DNA from 3 places in the Streptomyces akebiae genome. Region 3 is predicted to be linked to each of the others. Evidence: predicted binding sites of a transcription regulator. Region 3 holds the regulator's gene; each other region holds the start of a gene.
What was found. The regulator HrcA, encoded in region 3, represses chaperone genes, less so after heat shock. The targets are predictions, from matches to a motif close to TTNGCACTCNGNNNNNCNGAGTGCNAA.

Region 1 (6,428 bases), 2.9 Mb from region 3:
GGGATCACCTCGAAGACGGGACGGAAGTACGGGCCGCAGCAGTAGCGGTTCGGTCCCCGGGAACGCTCCAGCGGGTGAGAGGGCGGCGTCCCGGCGCGACAATGGAGCTGTTCATCCGGACCCAGGGGGGTCGGGAGGCGGTGTGTCATGACATTCGTGCAGCTCATCGACTGCAGGACCAGCCGGTTCGACGAGATGAACCGGCTGATGGACACCTGGGTGGAGCAGACCAAGGGAAAGCGGACCGCTACGCACAGCGTGATCGGCAAGGACCGCTCGGACGGGTCGCACCTCGTGGAGATCGTGGAGTTCCCCTCGTACGAGGAGGCGATGCGGAACTCCGGGCTGCCGGAGACGGAGCGGATCTTCCAGGAGATGGTGGCGCTGTGCGACGAGATGCCCACGTTCACCGATCTGGACGTGGTGCGCGACGAGCAGTTGTACGCGGCCACCGCGCGGCGGTTCCTCGCGACCATCGCCACGAAGGGCGAACTGCCGCCGCTCCACGATCTGCTCGTGGAGGACTACCACGACCACGTTCCCTCCGGGGAGCCCGACGCCATCGGGATGGACGCGTTCAGGCGGACCTGCGAGGAGTGGCGGCGCGGCTTCGACTTCGAGTTCACCGTGGAGGACCAGATCGCGCAGGGTGACCGGGTGTGCACCCGGTGGACCTGGGACGCGACCCACAAGGGGGACTTCGTCGGGATTCCGGCCAGTGGACGGACGGTCCGGATGACGGGGACGGTCATTCACCGGTGCGCGTCCGACGGGAAGATCGCCGAGGGCTGGTGGGAGTACGACCGGCTCGGGCTGATGGGTCAGTTGGGCGCGCTCGACGACCTGGAGAAGTGACCTGGAGGACCGGCCCGGCGAAGGAGGCGGTGACGCGGGGCGGTGACGCGGGAAGGCCCGGCACCCCTCGCGGGGTGCCGGGCCTCGCCTACGGCTTCACCGACGTCGTACGTCAGTGGGAGTGGCCGTGACCGTGGCCGTGGCCCGCGTCGGCCGGCTCCTCTTCCTTCTTCTCGACGACCAGGGTCTCGGTCGTGAGGAGGAGGGAGGCGATGGAGGCGGCGTTCTCCAGGGCGGAGCGGGTGACCTTGACCGGGTCGATGACGCCCTGCTTGACCAGGTCGCCGTACTCGCCGGTGGCGGCGTTGAAGCCCTGGCCCTTGTCGAGCTCGGCGACCTTGGAGGTGATGACGTAGCCCTCCAGGCCGGCGTTCTCGGCGATCCAGCGCAGCGGCTCGACGGCGGCCTTGCGGACGACCGCGACACCCGTGGCCTCGTCGCCGGTCTTGCCGAGGTTGCCCTCCAGGACCTTCACGGCGTGGACGAGCGCGGAGCCACCACCGGAGACGATGCCCTCCTCGACCGCGGCGCGGGTCGCGGAGATGGCGTCCTCCAGACGGTGCTTCTTCTCCTTCAGCTCCACCTCGGTGGCGGCGCCGACCTTGATGACGCACACGCCGCCGGCCAGCTTGGCGAGGCGCTCCTGGAGCTTCTCGCGGTCCCAGTCGGAGTCCGTGTTCTCGATCTCGGCCTTGATCTGGGCGACGCGGCCCTGGACCGCACCGGAGTCACCGGCGCCGTCGACGATCGTGGTGTCGTCCTTGGTGACGGTGACGCGGCGGGCGGAGCCGAGCACGTCGAGACCGACCTGGTCGAGCTTGAGGCCGACCTCCTCGGAGATGACCTCGGCGCCGGTCAGCGTCGCCATGTCCTGCAGCATCGCCTTGCGACGGTCGCCGAAGCCGGGGGCCTTGACGGCGACCGCGTTGAAGGTGCCGCGGATCTTGTTGACGACCAGGGTCGACAGGGCCTCGCCCTCGACGTCCTCGGCGATGATCAGCAGCGGCTTGGAGGCGTTGGCCTGGATGACCTTCTCCAGCAGCGGCAGCAGGTCGGCGATGGAACCGATCTTGCCCTGGTGGATGAGGATGTACGGGTCGTCGAGGACGGCCTCCATACGCTCCTGGTCCGTCACGAAGTACGGCGACAGGTAGCCCTTGTCGAAGGCCATGCCCTCGGTGAAGTCCAGCTCCAGACCGAAGGTGTTGGACTCCTCGACGGTGATGACACCGTCCTTGCCGACCTTGTCCATCGCCTCGGCGATGAGCTCGCCGACCTGCGTGTCCTGGGCGGACAGACCGGCGACGGCGGCGATGTCGGACTTCTCGTCGATCGGGCGGGCGGTCGCGAGGAGCTCCTCGGAGACCGCGGCGACGGCGGCGTCGATGCCCTTCTTCAGGGCGGCCGGGGAGGCACCGGCGGCGACGTTCTTCAGGCCCTCGCGCACCAGAGCCTGGGCGAGCACGGTGGCGGTGGTGGTGCCGTCACCAGCGATGTCGTTGGTCTTGGTCGCCACCTCCTTCACCAGCTGGGCACCGAGGTTCTCGTACGGGTCCTCGACCTCGACCTCGCGGGCGATGGTCACACCGTCGTTGGTGATGGTGGGGGCGCCGAACTTCTTGTCGATGACGACGTTGCGGCCCTTGGGGCCGATCGTCACCTTGACCGTGTCGGCAAGCTTGTTGACGCCGCGCTCGAGGGCGCGACGGGCGTCCTCGTCGAACTTCAGGATCTTCGCCATGGGAGCGGTTCAGCCCTCTCGGAAAACGTGGGTGAAACGAACTGCGCCCCCGACGCCCGGCTGATTAGTGGTCGCGGGGGCCAAGGGCGCAGCTCAAAAGCAAGGTGCTTCGGTGAGGAAGCGGGCGAACTACTTCTCGACGATCGCGAGCACGTCGCGAGCCGAGAGGACGAGGTACTCCTCGCCGTTGTACTTCACCTCGGTGCCGCCGTACTTGCTGTACAGCACGATGTCGCCGACGGAGACGTCGAGCGGCAGCCGCTGGCCGTCCTCGAAGCGGCCCGGACCCACGGCGAGGACGACGCCCTCCTGGGGCTTCTCCTTCGCGGTGTCCGGGATGACCAGGCCAGAGGCGGTGGTCTGCTCGGCGTCGAGCGGCTGGACCACAATGCGGTCCTCGAGCGGCTTGATGGCAACCTTGGAGCTGGTGGTCGTCACGATCCGACCTCCCCCTTCGGAGATCTCACGGGGTTAACTGTCTGAGGTGGCGACCAGGTGGATCCGTCGTCGCGGGTGCCGGACCTGCCCGTCGCGTTGTTGGCACTCTCCCGGGGGGAGTGCCAGACCTGAGACTATGACCGCGATTAGCACTCGGTCAAGCGGACTGCTAATCGAGCGGGTTGCGGCGGGTCGTCGGGCGGGGTGCGGGAGGGTCCCGGTGCGGGGTGCGGGAGGGTCGCCCATCCGGTTGTGGCGGGGCGTTCAGAGGTAGTCCTCCAGGCGGCCGACCGTCAGGCCCTGCTCCTGGACGCGGCGCAGCAGCCGGGTCGTCATCTCCGTGAGGGTGGTGCCCTTCAGCTGGTCCGGGCCCCGGAAGCCGGCGAGGACGATGTCGCCGGGGCGGAGGCGGTGGCCGACGGCGTAGCGGAGGTCGTGGATCTGCATGGACGCGCGCCACAGGACGACCGCGGAGAGGCCGCAGTCGGCGGCCGCGCGGAGCGTGGTGCTGTCGTAGACGCCGTAGGGCGGGCGGAAGAGGGTCGGCCGGACGCCGAAGCGCTGCTTGAGCTTGTTCTGCTGGCCGCAGATCTCGGCGCGCTGTCCGGCGTACGGCAGGCCGCGCAGGGCGGTGTGGTCGAGCGTGTGGTTCTGCACGGTCGCGCCGACCGCCCGCAGCCGTGCGAAGTGGCCGTATCCGGGTCCCACGACACTGTCCGTCAGGAACATGCTCACCGGCAGCCGCAGCTCACGCACCATGTCGACGAACCGGGGGTCCTTCTCGGCCCCGTCGTCGTACGTGAGGAAGACGACCTTGTCCCGGGTGGGGACGCGATCGACGACGGGCAGCGGGCCCGGCCCGGCAGCGCGGGGCAGGGGCCGTCGGTCGGGGTGCTCGGGCGCGGGGGCGAGGGGGGCGGGGAGGCCCCAGCGGCGGTGCGGGGGTGGTGATGCGTGGGGGTGGAGGTGGGGGCGCGGATGGGTGTGCGTGCGGGCGGGGTTGTGCGCGCGGGGGTGGGGAGGTGCGGGGCTGTGGTTCGCGGGTCCGCCCGCGCCGGGCGCGGGGGCCGTCGGGGCCGGTGCCTGCGCCGGGTCTCGGCCCCGCCCCGGCGCTTCGGTCCCCGGCCCCGAGCCCGTGGCGTCGGCCGCGCATCCGGCGAGAAGCAGAGCGGCGAGGGCCGTGAGGGCGGAGAGGACGGTCAGGGCGCGGGCGCCGGGCGTGCGGGCCGGTGGGACGCGCGTCCCCCGGCGCCCCCTCCGGTGCGCCCTTCGCCCGCCTCCGTCGGCCCTCACAGGTAGTCCTCCAACCTCGCCACCGCGTACCCCTCTGCGGTGACCAGGTTCAGGAAGCGGCGGATCATGTCGGGCATGGTGCCCTTCCATTCGGACGTGCCCCGGAAGTGGCTGAGGACGATGTCGCCGGGGCGGAGTTCACGGTTCGCCTCGCGGTAGTCCCAGCGGTCGACGAAGACCTCCTCGTTCCACAGGGGGACGGCCTCGATGCCGCAGGTCCTGGCGGCGCGGAGGGTGTCCCGGTCGTAGCTGCCGTACGGCGGCCGGAAGAGGGTGGGCCGGGTCCCGTACCGCTTCTCGATCACGTCCTGCATCCCGCAGATCTCGTGCTTCTGCGCGGCGTAGGAGAGCGTGGGCAGGTGGCGGTGGCGGAGGGTGTGGTTGTGGAGGGCGACGCCACGGTCCCGCATCCGCTCGAAGTAGCCGTAGTCCTCCTTGATCAGGTAGTCGCTGAGGAAGGCGGTGTACGGGATCCGCAGGTCGGTCATCATCCGCAGGAACGCCGGGTCCTTCTCGGCGCCGTCGTCGATGGTCAGGAAGACGACCTTCTGACGGGTGGGGACGGTGGTGAAGACCGGAGGGAGGCCGTCCTCGACATGACCGTCGACCTCGAACCCCTTGCGGGTCCTCAGCTCGGGCTTCGTCGCCGGCGGCGCGGGCGCGCTCAGCGGCACCCTCGCGAGCCCCCAGCGCTTCGCGGCGGCGACCCGCGCGGCGTGCGCCCGGCGCACCTTCCCGGCGTACGTGTCGAGCGCCCGGGCTGCGGGCGCGTCGAGCTGCCGCCCACCGTGCTGCCGCGCCCTGCCCTGCCCGCGCTGCTGGCCGTGTGCGGGCCCGGCGGTCCCGGCGGTCGGCCCTGCCTCGGCGGCGCCTCGGCGCCCGGCGGAGCCCCGCTCCGAGGCCTCCTCGGCGCCTCCCCCGCCGCACCCGGACACGACGGCCGCGAGGGCGAGCAGCGCGATGCCGCCACGGACGCCTGACCTCCCCCTCCCGATCGACCACTTCGCGTTCTTTACATCATTTTGTCGTACGAATCGCATGGCGCCGCATCCTCGCAGGGCGGCCCGCCTCCACCGCCCCGACACCGCCACCGTCCCCCGACCATCCACCGACTGGCCCACACCGCCCTCCCCCTGGCCCCCGCCCCGGCCCCCTGACCGACAATGACCCGGTGAACGACCTCGACCCCGCCACCTTCCTCGCCCCCCTCCTCACCCCCGAGGGCCGCGCCCTCCTCGACGAGGTGCGCGACACCGAGCCGGCACGGGAGCTGGCCGTGGCGACCCGGCTGCGCCGCGACCACCCGGCGGAACTGGTCTCGGCGGCACTGGCACAGGCCCGGCTGCGGCAGCGGGCGGTGGCGAAGTTCGGCGCGGCGGACGCGGAGCGGATGTTCTTCACGCCGAACGGGGTCGAGCAGTCGACCAGGACGAGCGTGGCGACGTACCGGGCCGAGTGCTTCCGGGCGCTGGGCGTGCGCTCCGTCGCCGATCTGTGCTGCGGGATCGGCGGGGACGCGATCGCGTTCGCGCGCGCCGGGATCCGGGTGCTGGCCGTCGACCATGACCCGCTGACCGTGGCGGTGGCCCGCGCCAACGCCGAGGCGCTCGGGCTCACCGAGCTGGTCGAGGTGCGCGAGGCGGATGTGACGGAGGTGGACACGGCCGGGTACGAAGCCGTGTTCGTCGACCCCGCCCGGCGTTCCTCCAAGCGCGGCCGGATCTTCGACCCGGAGGCCTACTCCCCGCCCCTGTCCTGGGCGGTGTCGGCGGCGCTGAAGGCCCCGCTCGGCGCGCTGAAGATCGCGCCCGGCATCCCCCACGAGGCGATCCCCCCGGAGGCCGAGGCCGAGTGGATCTCCGACGGTGGGGACGTGAAGGAGGCCGTGCTCTGGTTCCGTGCGAACGGGACACCGGGGGCGCGGCGGGCGATGCTGCTGCCCGCCGGGGCCGGCATCCGCGCCACCCCCGACACCATGCTGCCCGACCCCCCGGTCCGTCCGGTGGGCCGGTACCTGTACGAACCCGACGGCGCCGTGATCCGCGCCCACCTGGTCGCCCAGGTCGCCGAGGATCTGCGGGGCGGGCTGATCGACCCCACG
Region 2 (6,428 bases), 1.2 Mb from region 3:
CGCATGTCGCGGCTCGTCGGCGTATACAACCAAATACCGCTCATCCAGAGGGGCAGAGGGATACGGCCCGATGAAGCCCCGGCAACCCTCCAGCCGGTCTCGTGGCGATCACCGTCGATCGCAACCGCGAGGCTCCCGGCTAGGGAAGGTGCCAAATCCGTCTCACGGCGAAGTGCGTCGTGAGGAAGATGAGGAGAAAGGGCCTCGCCTCCATGGCTGCGCAGACAGTTGCAAGCACCACCGACTCCACAGTAGACCTCGGCCCCGCCGCCGCACTGAGCTGCCGTGAATGCGGTCACCGCGTATCCCTCGGGCCGGTCTTCGCCTGCGAGGAGTGTTTCGGGCCCCTGGAGATCGCGTACGACTACTCCGCCTACGAAACGGACGAGCTGCGCAAGCGGATCGAGTCCGGTCCCGCGAACATCTGGCGGTACGCGCCGCTCCTGCCCGTCCCGGCGGACGTGGCCACCAAGCCGAACATCAACCCCGGCTGGACCCAGCTCGTCAAGGCCGACAACCTGGCCGCCGCGCTCGGTGTCGACGCCGGCAAGCTCTTCGTCAAGGACGACTCCGGCAACCCGACGCACTCCTTCAAGGACCGGGTCGTCGCCCAGGCCCTGGAGGCGGCCCGCGCCTTCGGCTTCACCACCCTGTCCTGCTCCTCCACGGGCAACCTGGCCGGTGCCGTCGGCGCCGCCGCCGCCCGCGCCGGCTTCCGGTCCTGCGTGTTCATCCCGCACGACCTGGAGCAGGGCAAGGTCGTCATGGCCGCGATCTACGGCGGCGAGCTCGTCGGCATCGAAGGCAACTACGACGACGTGAACCGCTTCTGTTCCGAGCTGATCGGCGACCCGGCCGGTGAGGGCTGGGGCTTCGTCAACGTCAACCTGCGGCCGTACTACGCGGAGGGGTCGAAGACGCTCGCGTACGAGATCTGCGAGCAGCTCGGCTGGCAGCTCCCGGACCAGCTGGTCGTGCCGATCGCCTCCGGGTCGCAGCTCACGAAGATCGACAAGGGTCTGCAGGAGCTGATCAAGCTCGGGCTCGTCGAGGACAAGCCCTACAAGATCTTCGGCGCGCAGGCCGAGGGGTGTTCGCCGGTGTCGGTGGCCTTCAAGGCCGGACACGACGTGGTGCGCCCCCAGAAGCCGAACACCATCGCCAAGTCGCTCGCGATCGGCAACCCGGCGGACGGGCCGTATGTGCTGGACATCGCGCGGCGGACCGGCGGGGCCGTGGAGGACGTGACGGACGAGCAGGTCGTCGACGCGATCAAGCTGCTGGCGCGGACCGAGGGGATCTTCGCGGAGACCGCGGGCGGGGTGACCGTCGGAGTGACGAAGAAGCTGATCGAGGACGGCGTTCTCGACCCGACGCTGACCACGGTCGTGCTCAACACCGGGGACGGCCTGAAGACGCTGGACGCGGTGGCCGGGACCGGACTCACCGCGACCATTCGGCCCAACCTCGATTCGTTCCGTGCGGCCGGTCTCGCGTAAGGGCTGCCAGTCGTTCGTCCGCGGGTCCGTGGGGGCTGGTCGCGCCCACGCGGCGGTAGCCGCCCATTGAGCACGGTCCCGCCCCCCAACTCTTCTGCACCGACCGGAGGTCACAAGTCATGAGCGTCAACGTCCGCATTCCGACCATCCTTCGCACCTACACCGGGGGCCAGGCCGAGGTGAGTGCCGAAGGGGCGACCCTCGGCGAGGTCATCGCCGATCTGGAGAAGAACCACAACGGGATCGCCGCCCGGGTGCTCGACGATCAGGGCAAGTTGCGGCGTTTCGTGAATGTGTACGTGAATGACGACGATGTCCGGTTCGAGCAGGGCCTGGAGACGGCCACGCCGGACGGTGCGGGTGTGTCGATCATTCCCGCGGTCGCCGGTGGCTGACCGCCGCGCCGTACCGGTCGGTAGTAACCGTCGGTAACTTTGATTACCGAGAGTTCATCGAATTGCCCCCTCCGTGAGAGAAGCGGAGGGGGCAATTCTCTATGGTTGAGCACTGTAGAGTTGGGGAACCCGGTCCGATCGCCGTAGTGATTCCTTGCCGGTCGCATATTTGATCGCGCCGCACGCCCTATATGAAGTAGCCAAAGTGTGCAGGCCTTTTGCGTATTTCGTTCCTTTTGTGGGGCCCGACTTGCCCTGAATTCGGGCGAATTGTTCGTACATTCCCGACCGGTCGTGTCCAGAATTCTCGTCCGATTGACCTGTTGCAGAGGGCAGTTGGACAGATACATTCGGCCGCGGTCGACGCGTTCCGGCGCACACCCCCAACCGTTGGGGGGTGAGGTCTGACCCGGATCCGCGAAGTGTGGATCTGTGCAAGGGCCAGTAATAGGGGAGTTAGGCATGGCTCAGGGCACCGTCAAGTGGTTCAACGCGGAGAAGGGGTACGGCTTCATCGCGGTCGACGGTGGTGCGGATGTTTTCGTCCACTACAGCGCGATCCAGATGGACGGTTACCGCACCCTGGAAGAGGGCCAGCGGGTCGAGTTCGAGATCTCGCAGGGTCAGAAGGGGCCGCAGGCGGACATGGTCCGACTGGCGGCCGGCTGAAGTACGCGCCGGGTTCAACGCAGCGACGTTCTTCGTTCTTCATGGGAGGGCTCGCACCCCGTTTCGGGGTGCGAGCCCTCTCGTGTGTGGGGCCGCCGGCCCGGCAGGCGCACGGGCTGATCCGGGCCGCGGCGTGGGTCTGTCGACGGGGCGCGCGGGGGCGCGTTCACCTGCGGATCATCGAGAGCCGCTTGCACTCGGCATGGTCGAGTGCTAATCATTGGCGTTAGCACTCTGAAGGTGAGAGTGACAACGAGGACCGGGTCGGTGAGGCCCGCAGGCCGGGTGGGGCAAGGAACCACGAGGCAGGCAGGCCGTCCGTCGCGGGCGCCAGCGCGGTCCGGAGCAATCCACCCCAGTCCGGGAGGACCACTTCACATGGCCAAGATCATCGCGTTCGACGAGGAGGCGCGGCGCGGCCTCGAGCGCGGCATGAACCAGCTCGCGGACGCCGTCAAGGTGACGCTCGGCCCCAAGGGCCGGAACGTCGTCCTCGAGAAGAAGTGGGGCGCCCCCACGATCACCAACGATGGTGTCTCCATCGCCAAGGAGATCGAGCTCGAGGACCCGTACGAGAAGATCGGCGCCGAGCTGGTCAAGGAAGTCGCCAAGAAGACGGACGACGTCGCCGGTGACGGTACGACCACCGCGACCGTCCTCGCCCAGGCCCTGGTCAAGGAAGGCCTGCGCAACGTAGCCGCCGGCGCCAACCCGATGGCCCTCAAGCGCGGTATCGAGAAGGCCGTCGAGGCCGTCTCCGGTGCCCTGCTCGACCAGGCCAAGGAGGTCGAGACCAAGGAGCAGATCGCCTCCACGGCCTCCATCTCCGCCGCCGACACCCAGATCGGCGAGCTCATCGCCGAGGCCATGGACAAGGTCGGCAAGGAAGGCGTCATCACCGTCGAGGAGTCGCAGACCTTCGGTCTGGAGCTCGAGCTCACCGAGGGCATGCGCTTCGACAAGGGCTACATCTCGGCGTACTTCGCGACCGACATGGAGCGCATGGAGGCGGTCCTGGAGGACCCCTACATCCTCATCGCCAACTCCAAGGTCAGCAACGTCAAGGACCTGCTCCCGCTCCTGGAGAAGGTCATGCAGTCGGGCAAGCCGCTGCTGATCATCGCCGAGGACGTCGAGGGCGAGGCCCTGTCGACCCTGGTCGTCAACAAGATCCGTGGCACCTTCAAGTCCGTCGCCGTCAAGGCCCCGGGCTTCGGTGACCGCCGCAAGGCCATGCTCGGCGACATCGCCATCCTCACGGGCGGCGAGGTCATCTCCGAGGAGGTCGGCCTCAAGCTGGAGAACGCGACCCTGGACCTCCTGGGCCGCGCCCGCAAGGTCGTCATCACCAAGGACGAGACCACCATCGTCGACGGCTCCGGTGACACGGACCAGGTCGCCGGCCGGGTCAACCAGATCCGCGCCGAGATCGAGAACAGCGACTCGGACTACGACCGCGAGAAGCTCCAGGAGCGCCTGGCGAAGCTCGCGGGCGGCGTGGCCGTCATCAAGGCCGGTGCCGCGACCGAGGTGGAGCTCAAGGAGCGCAAGCACCGCATCGAGGACGCCGTTCGCAACGCGAAGGCGGCCGTCGAGGAGGGCATCGTCGCCGGTGGTGGCGTGGCCCTGCTGCAGGCCTCCCAGGTCTTCGAGAAGCTGGAGCTGGAGGGTGACGAGGCGACCGGCGCCAACGCCGTGAAGCTCGCGCTGGAGGCCCCGCTCAAGCAGATCGCCGTCAACGGTGGTCTCGAGGGTGGCGTCGTCGTGGAGAAGGTCCGCAACCTCCAGGTCGGCCACGGCCTCAACGCCGCGACCGGTGAGTACGTCGACATGATCGCCTCCGGCATCATCGACCCGGCGAAGGTCACGCGCTCTGCCCTGCAGAACGCCGCCTCCATCGCCGCGCTCTTCCTCACCACCGAGGCCGTCATCGCCGACAAGCCGGAGAAGTCCGCCGCGCCCGCCGGCGGCGGCATGCCGGGCGGTGACATGGACTTCTGATCGACCCCGGTCGATCACCGTCCTTCGCACCGAGGGCGGCACCCCCTGGAGACAGGGGGTGCCGCCCTCGGGCGTTTCCGGCACGTCGCGGGCCGGAAACGTGGTGTGCTCGGGGTCACAGTGGACGCGGGAGCGGGGGCGGAATCCTGTGGCCGGTCGTGTGGTTGTGCGGAGAGGCGCGCGCTATATGCGTGCGCATGGAATTCATTCCGCTCTCCCCCTCAAGGAGTCCCCACGTGACCACCGCCTCCACCGCCCCCACCGCTTCCGCCACTGGCTCCACGTCCCGCGCCGCCGAGGTGCTGTCCCGGCCCGTCACGATCAACGGGCTGACCGTGCCGAACCGGATCGCGATGGCGCCGATGACGCGGGTGTTCTCGCCCGGTGGGGTGCCGGGGGCGGATGTGGCCTCGTACTACGGGCGGCGGGCCGCCGCGGGGGTCGGGCTGATCGTGACCGAGGGGACGTACGTCGGGCACGAGACGGCGGGGGATCTCGACGGGGTGCCCCGGTTCGCCGGTGAGGAGCAGCTCGCGGGGTGGGCGAAGGTCGCGGAGGCCGTGCACGCCGGGGGCGGCACGATCGTGCCGCAGCTGTGGCACATCGGGACCGTCCGGCAGCAGGGCAAGCTCTTCCCGGACGCCCCCGTGTTCGGCCCCTCCGGTCTGCGGGTCGACGGCACCGAGGCGGCAGGCGGCCGGGCCATGACCCAGGCCGACATCGACGAGGTCATCGCGGCCTTCGCCAAGTCCGCCGCCGAGGCGGAGCGCATCGGCATGGACGGCGTCGAGATCCACGGGGCCCACGGCTACCTCGTCGACCAGTTCCTCTGGGAGCGCACCAACCGCCGTACGGACGCCTACGGCGGTGACCCGGTCGCCCGGACGAAGTTCGCGGCGGAGATCGTGGCGGCCGTGCGGGACTCCGTGTCCGCCGACTTCCCCGTCATCTTCCGCTACTCGCAGTGGAAGCAGGAGGCGTACGACGCGCGTCTCGCCGAGACGCCGCAGGAACTGGAGGCGGTGCTGAACCCGCTGGTGGCGGCCGGTGTCGACGCGTTCCACGCGTCCACGCGCCGCTACTGGCAGGCGGAGTTCGAGGGCTCGGAGCTGAACCTCGCGGGCTGGACGAAGAAGCTCACCGGCAAGCCCACCATCACGGTGGGCTCGGTCGGTCTGGACGGGGAGTTCCTCGCCGCGTTCGCCGGCGAGGAGGCGACGACGAAGGGGATCGACGACCTGCTGGACGGTCTGGAGGCCGAGGAGTTCGACCTCGTCGCCGTGGGCCGTGCGCTGCTCCAGGACCCCGAGTGGGCGGCGAAGGTGCTCGGCGGCCGCTTCGACGAGCTGAAGACGTTCGAGCCGTCGGCGCTGGGGTCGCTCAGCTGAGTCGCCCCCCGCGCCGGGCTCGTGCCGGGCCCCGCGCTGGGCCCGCGTTGGGCCCGCGTTGGGCCCGCGCCGGGGATCTTTCGCCAAGTCTCCCCAGTACCCGGCGGTAGCGAACCAATTCCGTCATATGTGTCGTTGTAGTGTCGTGGCACAGCGCCGTCGGCGCCCCAACTCTCCTGATTGCACGGGGAGTTGGGGCGCCGATGCGCTGACCGTCCCTTGACGGTCCCCTTCCCCCACGAATCGGACAAGATACCCATGGCACGACACAAGCTCACCCTCAAGCACAAGCGGTTCCTCGCGGCCGGTGCCGCCGTCGCGGCCATCGCGGGCGGCCTCGGCGTCGCCGCGAACGCGGGCGCCAGCGAGACGGTCGAGAAGAAGGCACCGGTGCCGAAGGTCGTCGTCAAGACGGTGTTCGCCCCGGCCGACACCGCCGATGTCGCGACCGCCGTCACCTACGACACCGCCCTGGT
Region 3 (6,428 bases):
AGCTTCGTCGGCGTCTGGACCTCGACGTGGACGATCAGGTCGCCCCGCCCGCCGCCCCGCAGATGCGTGACACCGCGCCCGTGCAGCGGGATCGACTGCCCGGACTGCGTCCCGGGCCGGATGTCGACCTCCTCCAGCCCGTCCAGCGTCTCCAGCGGCACCTTCGTACCGAGCGACGCCGCCGTCATCGGGATCGTCACCGTGCAGTGCAGATCGTCGCCGCGCCGCTGGAACATCGGGTGCGGCAGCTCGTGGATCTCGACGTAGAGGTCACCGGCGGGACCGCCGCCGGGCCCGACCTCGCCCTCACCGGCGAGCTGGATGCGCGTGCCGTTGTCGACACCGGCCGGGATCTTGACCGTGAGCGTCCGCCGCGACCGCACCCGTCCGTCGCCCGCGCACTCGGGGCACGGGTTGGGGACGATCGTGCCGAAGCCCTGGCACTGCGGGCAGGGCCGGGAGGTCATGACCTGGCCGAGGAAGGAACGCGTGACCTGGGAGACCTCACCACGACCGCGACACATGTCACAGGTCTGGGCGGTCGTCCCCGGGGCCGCGCCCTCGCCGCTGCACGTCGCGCAGACGATGGCGGTGTCGACCTGGATGTCCTTCGTCGTACCGAAGGCCGCCTCGTCGAGGTCGATCTCCAGCCGGATCATCGCGTCCTGACCGCGGCGCGTACGCGACCGGGGGCCGCGCTGGGACGCCGTACCGAAGAACGCGTCCATGATGTCCGAGAAGTTCCCGAAGCCACCGGCGCCGAAGCCGCCCGCGCCTCCGCCGCCCGCCTGGGACAGCGGGTCGCCGCCGAGGTCGTAGACCTGCTTCTTCTGCGGGTCCGACAACACCTCGTAGGCGGCGTTGATCTCCTTGAACCGCTCCTGTGTCTTCGGATCGGGATTGACGTCCGGGTGCAGCTCGCGCGCGAGCCTCCGGAACGCCTTCTTGATCTCGTCCTGAGACGCGTCGCGGCGCACGCCGAGCACGGCGTAGTAGTCCGTGGCCACTTAAGACTCCGCCAGGATCTGTCCGACGTACCGTGCCACCGCTCGTACCGCTCCCATCGTTCCCGGATAGTCCATGCGCGTAGGTCCGACCACGCCCAGTTTCGCTACTGCCTCGCCGCCCGAACCGTAACCGACGGAGACGACGGACGTGGAGTTGAGTCCCTCATACGCGTTCTCATGACCGATGCGTACGGTCATGCCCGAATCCCCGGCCTCGCCAAGCAACTTGAGAAGGACGACCTGCTCCTCCAAGGCTTCCAGAACGGGCCGGATGGTGAGGGGGAAGTCATGTCCGAAGCGGGTGAGATTGGCGGTACCGCCGATCATCAGCCGCTCCTCGCTCTCCTCGACGAGTGCCTCCAGCAAGGTGGAGAGCACCGTGGCGACCGTGCCCCGGTCCTCGACGTCGAACGCCTCCGGCAGGTCCTCGACCAGCCTCGGCACATCGGTGAACCGGCGGCCCGCGACCTTGCTGTTGAGGCGGGCGCGCAGATCCGCGAGTGACGTTTCCCCGAAGGGCGCCGGGCAGTCCACCAGCCGCTGCTCCACCCGTCCGGTGTCCGTGATCAGCACGAGCATCAGCCGGGCGGGGGCCAGCGACAGCAGCTCCACGTGCCGCACCGTCGAGCGTGTGAGCGACGGATACTGCACGACGGCGACCTGCCGCGTGAGCTGCGCCAGCAGCCGCACGGTCCGCGCCACCACGTCGTCGAGGTCGACCGCGCCGTCCAGGAAGTTCTGGATGGCGCGCCGCTCGGGCGGGGTCATCGGCTTGACGCCCGCCAGCTTGTCGACGAAGAGCCGGTACCCCTTGTCGGTGGGGATGCGGCCCGCGCTGGTGTGGGGCTGGGCGATGAAGCCCTCGTCCTCCAGCGCCGCCATGTCGTTGCGGACGGTCGCCGGGGAGACCCCGAGGTTGTGCCGCTCCGTGAGCGCCTTGGAACCGACCGGCTCCTCGGTGCCCACGTAGTCCTGGACGATGGCGCGCAGCACCTGGAGCCTGCGTTCACTGAGCATCGCGCACACCTCCAGCTCGCTCTTCCGTGACTCCCCCTTGGCACTCACCGCGGGCGAGTGCCAACACTCCCCGCCCAGTGTACGGCGGTGGGGTACGCCCCCGGCAAGGCCGGTCCAGCCATGTCATGCCGACGTGTACCGACCTGTCCGGCGATGTCGGGCCCCTGCCCGGCCGTCGCCGGGTCCCCTGTCGGCGCGCTTCCTACCGACGGGTACGCGACGACGGGCGCGGTCGGCCGGGGTCCGCCGACCGGCGAGCACGCGGGCGACCACACCGCCCCTCGGCCCGCCCATGGCGACCCCGGAAGCCCTCACGACGGGCCCTCTCCACGGCCTGCCCCCGCCCCCTCCTTCACCGGCTGACGCCGCGCTACAGCTAGCGTCGGGGCATGACGGTGACTTGGGAAGAGTGCGGGTGGCAGGGATTGACGCCACGCGTCGGACGGTGCCGCCTTCCCGGCTGGGACTGCACGGTCGGACTGGTGGCCGGGGACGGTGCGGCCCTCATGATCGACGCGGGTTCCAGCCTGCGGGAAGGCGCGCGGTTGCGCGCCGAGGCGTGGCAGCTGCTCGGTGGCGCCCGTGTGACGCATCTCGCGCTCACCCACCCCCACTTCGACCATGTCTTCGGGGCGGCCGCGTTCGCCGGCGTGGAGGTCTTCGGCGCGGTGGGCGTCGACGGCGTCCTGACCCGTGACCGCGACGTCCTCCGCGCGGACGCCGTGCACCACGGTCTGCCCCCGGCGGACGCCACCGAGGCCGCCGACCTCCTCGTCCTTCCCCGACACCAGGTCTCCGGCGAGTGGACGCTCGACCTGGGCGGCGGCCGTCAGGTGCTGCTGGCGAACGTGGGGCCGGGACACACCGCACACGATCTGGTGGTCCTCGTCCCGGGCACACCGGGCACCGGGGAGTCGGCCGGTTCTCCGGAGGTCGTCTTCTGCGGGGACCTGGTCGAGGAGTCCGGTGACCCCCAGGCCGGCCCCGACGCCGTCCCGTCCCGCTGGCCGGACGCGCTGGACCGTCTGCTGGCCCTCGGCGGCGAGGACGCGCTGTACGTGCCCGGCCACGGGGCGGTGGTGGACGCGGCCTTCGTGCGGGCCCAACGCGACGCCCTGGCCCGGCGCTTCGGCGTGTCGGGCTGAGTACGGAGCATCCGGGCGCCGCTTCTCCTATCGTCATCCGAATGCGCCAGTACTCACCCGACCTGACCCCTCCCTGGAAGAAGCCCAAGCCGGCCCCCGAGGTCCCGGCCGACCCCGGACTGGTCGTCGAGGAGCCCACCACCGGCTTCTGCGGCGCGGTCGTCCGCTGCGAGGCGGGCACGGTGACGCTGGAGGACCGCTTCGGCAAGCACCGGGTGTTCCCGCTGGAGCCGCGGGGGTTCCTGCTGGAGGGGCGGGTGGTGACGCTGGTCCGCCCCGCGTCGTCGGCCCCCGCCCGCCCGTCCCGCACGGCTTCCGGCTCGGTGGCCGTCCCGGGCGCCCGCGCGCGCGTGGCCCGGGCGGGCCGCATCTATGTCGAGGGCCGCCACGACGCGGAACTCGTCGAGAAGGTCTGGGGCGACGATCTGCGCATCGAGGGCGTGGTGGTGGAGTACCTGGAGGGTGTGGACGACCTGCCCGCGATCGTCGCGGAGTTCGCACCCGGGCCGGACGCCCGTCTCGGCGTCCTGGTCGACCATCTGGTCCCGGGCAGCAAGGAGTCACGCATCGCCGCGTCGGTGACCAGCGAGCACGCGCTCGTCGTGGGTCACCCGTACATCGACATCTGGGAGGCGGTGAAGCCGTCGTCGGTGGGCATCGCGGCGTGGCCGCGCGTGCCGCGCGGGCAGGACTGGAAGACGGGGGTGTGCCGGGCGCTGGGGTGGCCCGCGGAGAACACGGGGGCGGTGTGGCAGGCGATTCTGGCGCGGGTCGGCTCCTACAGGGATCTGGAGCCGGAGTTGCTGGGGAGGGTGGAGGAGTTGATCGACTTCGTCACGGCAGCCGGTGAAGCCTCACCCCGGTGACCGTCCCGAACTCGCTCGTGTCCAGCTTCAGGTCGAGCGATTCGAGCACCACCGGATCACCGAACTTGGTGATCCACTGTCCACGGTAGTCAGCTTGGTCCCCCTCTCCTACCGGGTCGGTCAAGAGAACGCAGTGCGCCACAATGGGGTCGACGATCAGATAAGCGGGGATCTTGCCTGCCGCGTAGATAGATCGCTTGACGCCGTAGTCCCGGTCGACACTCGTTTTCGAGACCACCTCGACCACCAAGGTGGCCAACTGAGAGGGAACCAGATTCCCCGAGGCCGGAGCCACCCCGCGTTCCATCACGAGCAGGTCCGGAATGGGCTCGCTGGCTTCGCCGATGATGTCGACATCCGTCGTCTGGAGCCGTTCCCAGCGCTTACGCGGGATCTGGTCCTGCACGTCCGCCACGATCCGGTTGTGCACCAGATCGGGAGCAGCCATCATCACGATTTCCCCCCGGAGGAGCTCGACCTTGACGCCCTCGGGAGGCTCAAGCTCCTCGAAGTACTTGGTCATTCCGCGCTCGTCCACAGCGGTCATCTCCGTGGCCCTCCACATCCGCCGCGTACTTTTAGCGGCAGCCTATGAACCAGATTAGGTACCGAACCCCTGTTGCGCAGGGATTCACCCACCCGAGTGATCAGTCCACCAGATCCCGCACCACCGCGTCCGCCAGCAACCGCCCCCGCAGCGTCAGCACCGCGCGCCCCTCCTCGTACGGCCCCGCCTCCAGCAGCCCGTCGGAGAGCGCGCGCTCGGCGGCCGCGAGGCCTGCCTCGCGCAGCAAGGACAGCGGGCACCCCTCCCGCAGCCGCAGCTCCAGCAGGATGCGCTCGACGCGGCGGTCCTCGTCCGCCAATAGTTCACGCCCGGCGCCCGGCGACTTCCCCGCCGCCAGCGCGCCCGCGTACGCGCCGGGGTGCTTGACGTTCCACCAGCGCACGCCGCCGACGTGGCTGTGGGCGCCCGGTCCCGCGCCCCACCAGTCGGCGCCCCGCCAGTACAGCTCGTTGTGGAGGCACCGCCCGGCGTCGGACGTGGCCCAGTTGGAGACCTCGTACCAGTCGAACCCGGCGGCCGAGAGCGTCTCCTCGGCGATGAGGTAGCGGTCGGCGTGCACGTCGTCGTCGGTCATCGGCACCTCGCCCCGCCGGATGCGCCGCGCCAGCTGCGTGCCCTCCTCGACGATCAGCGCGTACGCCGAGATGTGGTCCGGCCCGGCGCCGAGCGCGGCGTCCAGGGAGGCCCGCCAGTCGTCGTCCGACTCGCCGGGCGTGCCGTAGATCAGGTCGAGGTTGACGTGGTCGAAGCCGGCGGCGCGCGCCTCCGCGACGCAACGCTCGGGGCGCCCCGGTGTGTGCGTACGGTCGAGGATCTTCAGCACGTGCTGCCGGGCGCTCTGCATCCCGAACGACAGGCGGTTGAAGCCGCCCGCGCGCAGCGTCTCCAGGTAGGCGGGGTCGACCGACTCCGGGTTCGCCTCGGTGGTCACCTCCGCGTCGTCCGCGAGACCGAACTCCTCCCGGATCGCCCCCAGCATCCGTACGAGGTCGTCGGCGGCCAACAGGGTCGGCGTTCCGCCGCCGACGAAGACCGTACGGACGGGGCGCGGGTCGGCGCCGAGGACCTTGCGGGCGAGGCGGATCTCGTCGACGACCGTGTCCGCGTAGTTGTCGCGGGAGGCGAGGACGCCGCCGGTGCCGCGCAGCTCGGTGGCGGTGTAGGTGTTGAAGTCGCAGTAGCCGCAGCGGGTCGCGCAGTACGGGACGTGGAGATAGAACCCGAGGGGGCGCTCGGCCGCGTCGGCCAGGGCGTGCGCGGGCAGCGCCCCGTCGTCGGGGACGGGCTCACCGTCGGGGAGTGCGGAAGGCATGCCTTCCATTGTCCAGCAACGGCGCCGGTCCTCGTTCCGCCTCGGTCCGCCCCTGCTCCGCCCGCAGTCCGCCCCTACTCCGCCCGCGCGGTTCGCCCTACTCTGCCCGCAGCACCAGCAGCGCCAGATCGTCGTCGGGTGGCCCTTCCCCGAACTCGTGGACGAGTCGGCGGATGCGTTCGGCGATCAGCTGGGCGTCGAGGCCGGCGCAGCCGGAGAGCGCGGTGGCGAGGCCGTCCCCGTCGTCGAACATGCGCGGGCCGCTGCGGCGCTCGGTGACCCCGTCGGTCACGCAGAGCAGGGTGTCGCCGCAGCGCAGCTCGAACGTCTCGGAGACGTACTCGGTGTCCTCGATCACCCCGAGCAGCGTCTGCGGCTCGGCCACGGTCCGGACGGCGCCGTCCGGGCCGAGGAGCAGGGGCAGCGGGTGACCGGCGGAGGCGAGGGTGCAGCGGACGCCGCCGGGGACGGGGACGAGTTCGCCGTAGAGGAGGGAGAGGAAGCGGGTCTGGG

Region 1: a site for HrcA is predicted at 3,181-3,207, ahead of groES (co-chaperone GroES). Genes of this name have one in related genera too.
Region 2: a site for HrcA is predicted at 2,754-2,780, ahead of groL (chaperonin GroEL). Genes of this name have one in related genera too.

Annotation. Positions count from the first base shown of each region.
Region 1 covers NZ_CP080647.1:3,979,326-3,985,753, forward strand. The annotation lists gene K1J60_RS16915 (SDR family NAD(P)-dependent oxidoreductase) at 1-45, shown strand, start outside; gene K1J60_RS16920 (ester cyclase) at 148-855, shown strand; gene K1J60_RS45870 (hypothetical protein) at 852-986, shown strand; gene groL (chaperonin GroEL) at 968-2,596, opposite strand; gene groES (co-chaperone GroES) at 2,726-3,034, opposite strand; gene K1J60_RS16935 (polysaccharide deacetylase family protein) at 3,299-4,237, opposite strand; gene K1J60_RS16940 (polysaccharide deacetylase family protein) at 4,324-5,367, opposite strand; gene K1J60_RS16945 (class I SAM-dependent methyltransferase) at 5,499-6,428, shown strand, end outside.
Region 2 covers NZ_CP080647.1:5,614,116-5,620,543, forward strand. The annotation lists SAM riboswitch class I at 38-195, shown strand; gene thrC (threonine synthase) at 213-1,499, shown strand; gene K1J60_RS24235 (ubiquitin-like small modifier protein 1) at 1,619-1,894, shown strand; gene K1J60_RS24240 (cold-shock protein) at 2,357-2,563, shown strand; gene groL (chaperonin GroEL) at 2,942-4,564, shown strand; gene K1J60_RS24250 (NADH:flavin oxidoreductase) at 4,801-5,952, shown strand; gene K1J60_RS24255 (superoxide dismutase family protein) at 6,211-6,428, shown strand, end outside.
Region 3 covers NZ_CP080647.1:6,831,677-6,838,104, reverse strand. The annotation lists gene dnaJ (molecular chaperone DnaJ) at 1-1,007, opposite strand, end outside; gene hrcA (heat-inducible transcriptional repressor HrcA) at 1,008-2,024, opposite strand; gene K1J60_RS29465 (MBL fold metallo-hydrolase) at 2,414-3,169, shown strand; gene K1J60_RS29460 (DUF3097 domain-containing protein) at 3,211-4,035, shown strand; gene K1J60_RS29455 (Uma2 family endonuclease) at 4,004-4,582, opposite strand; gene hemW (radical SAM family heme chaperone HemW) at 4,683-5,915, opposite strand; gene K1J60_RS46115 (SpoIIE family protein phosphatase) at 6,013-6,428, opposite strand, start outside.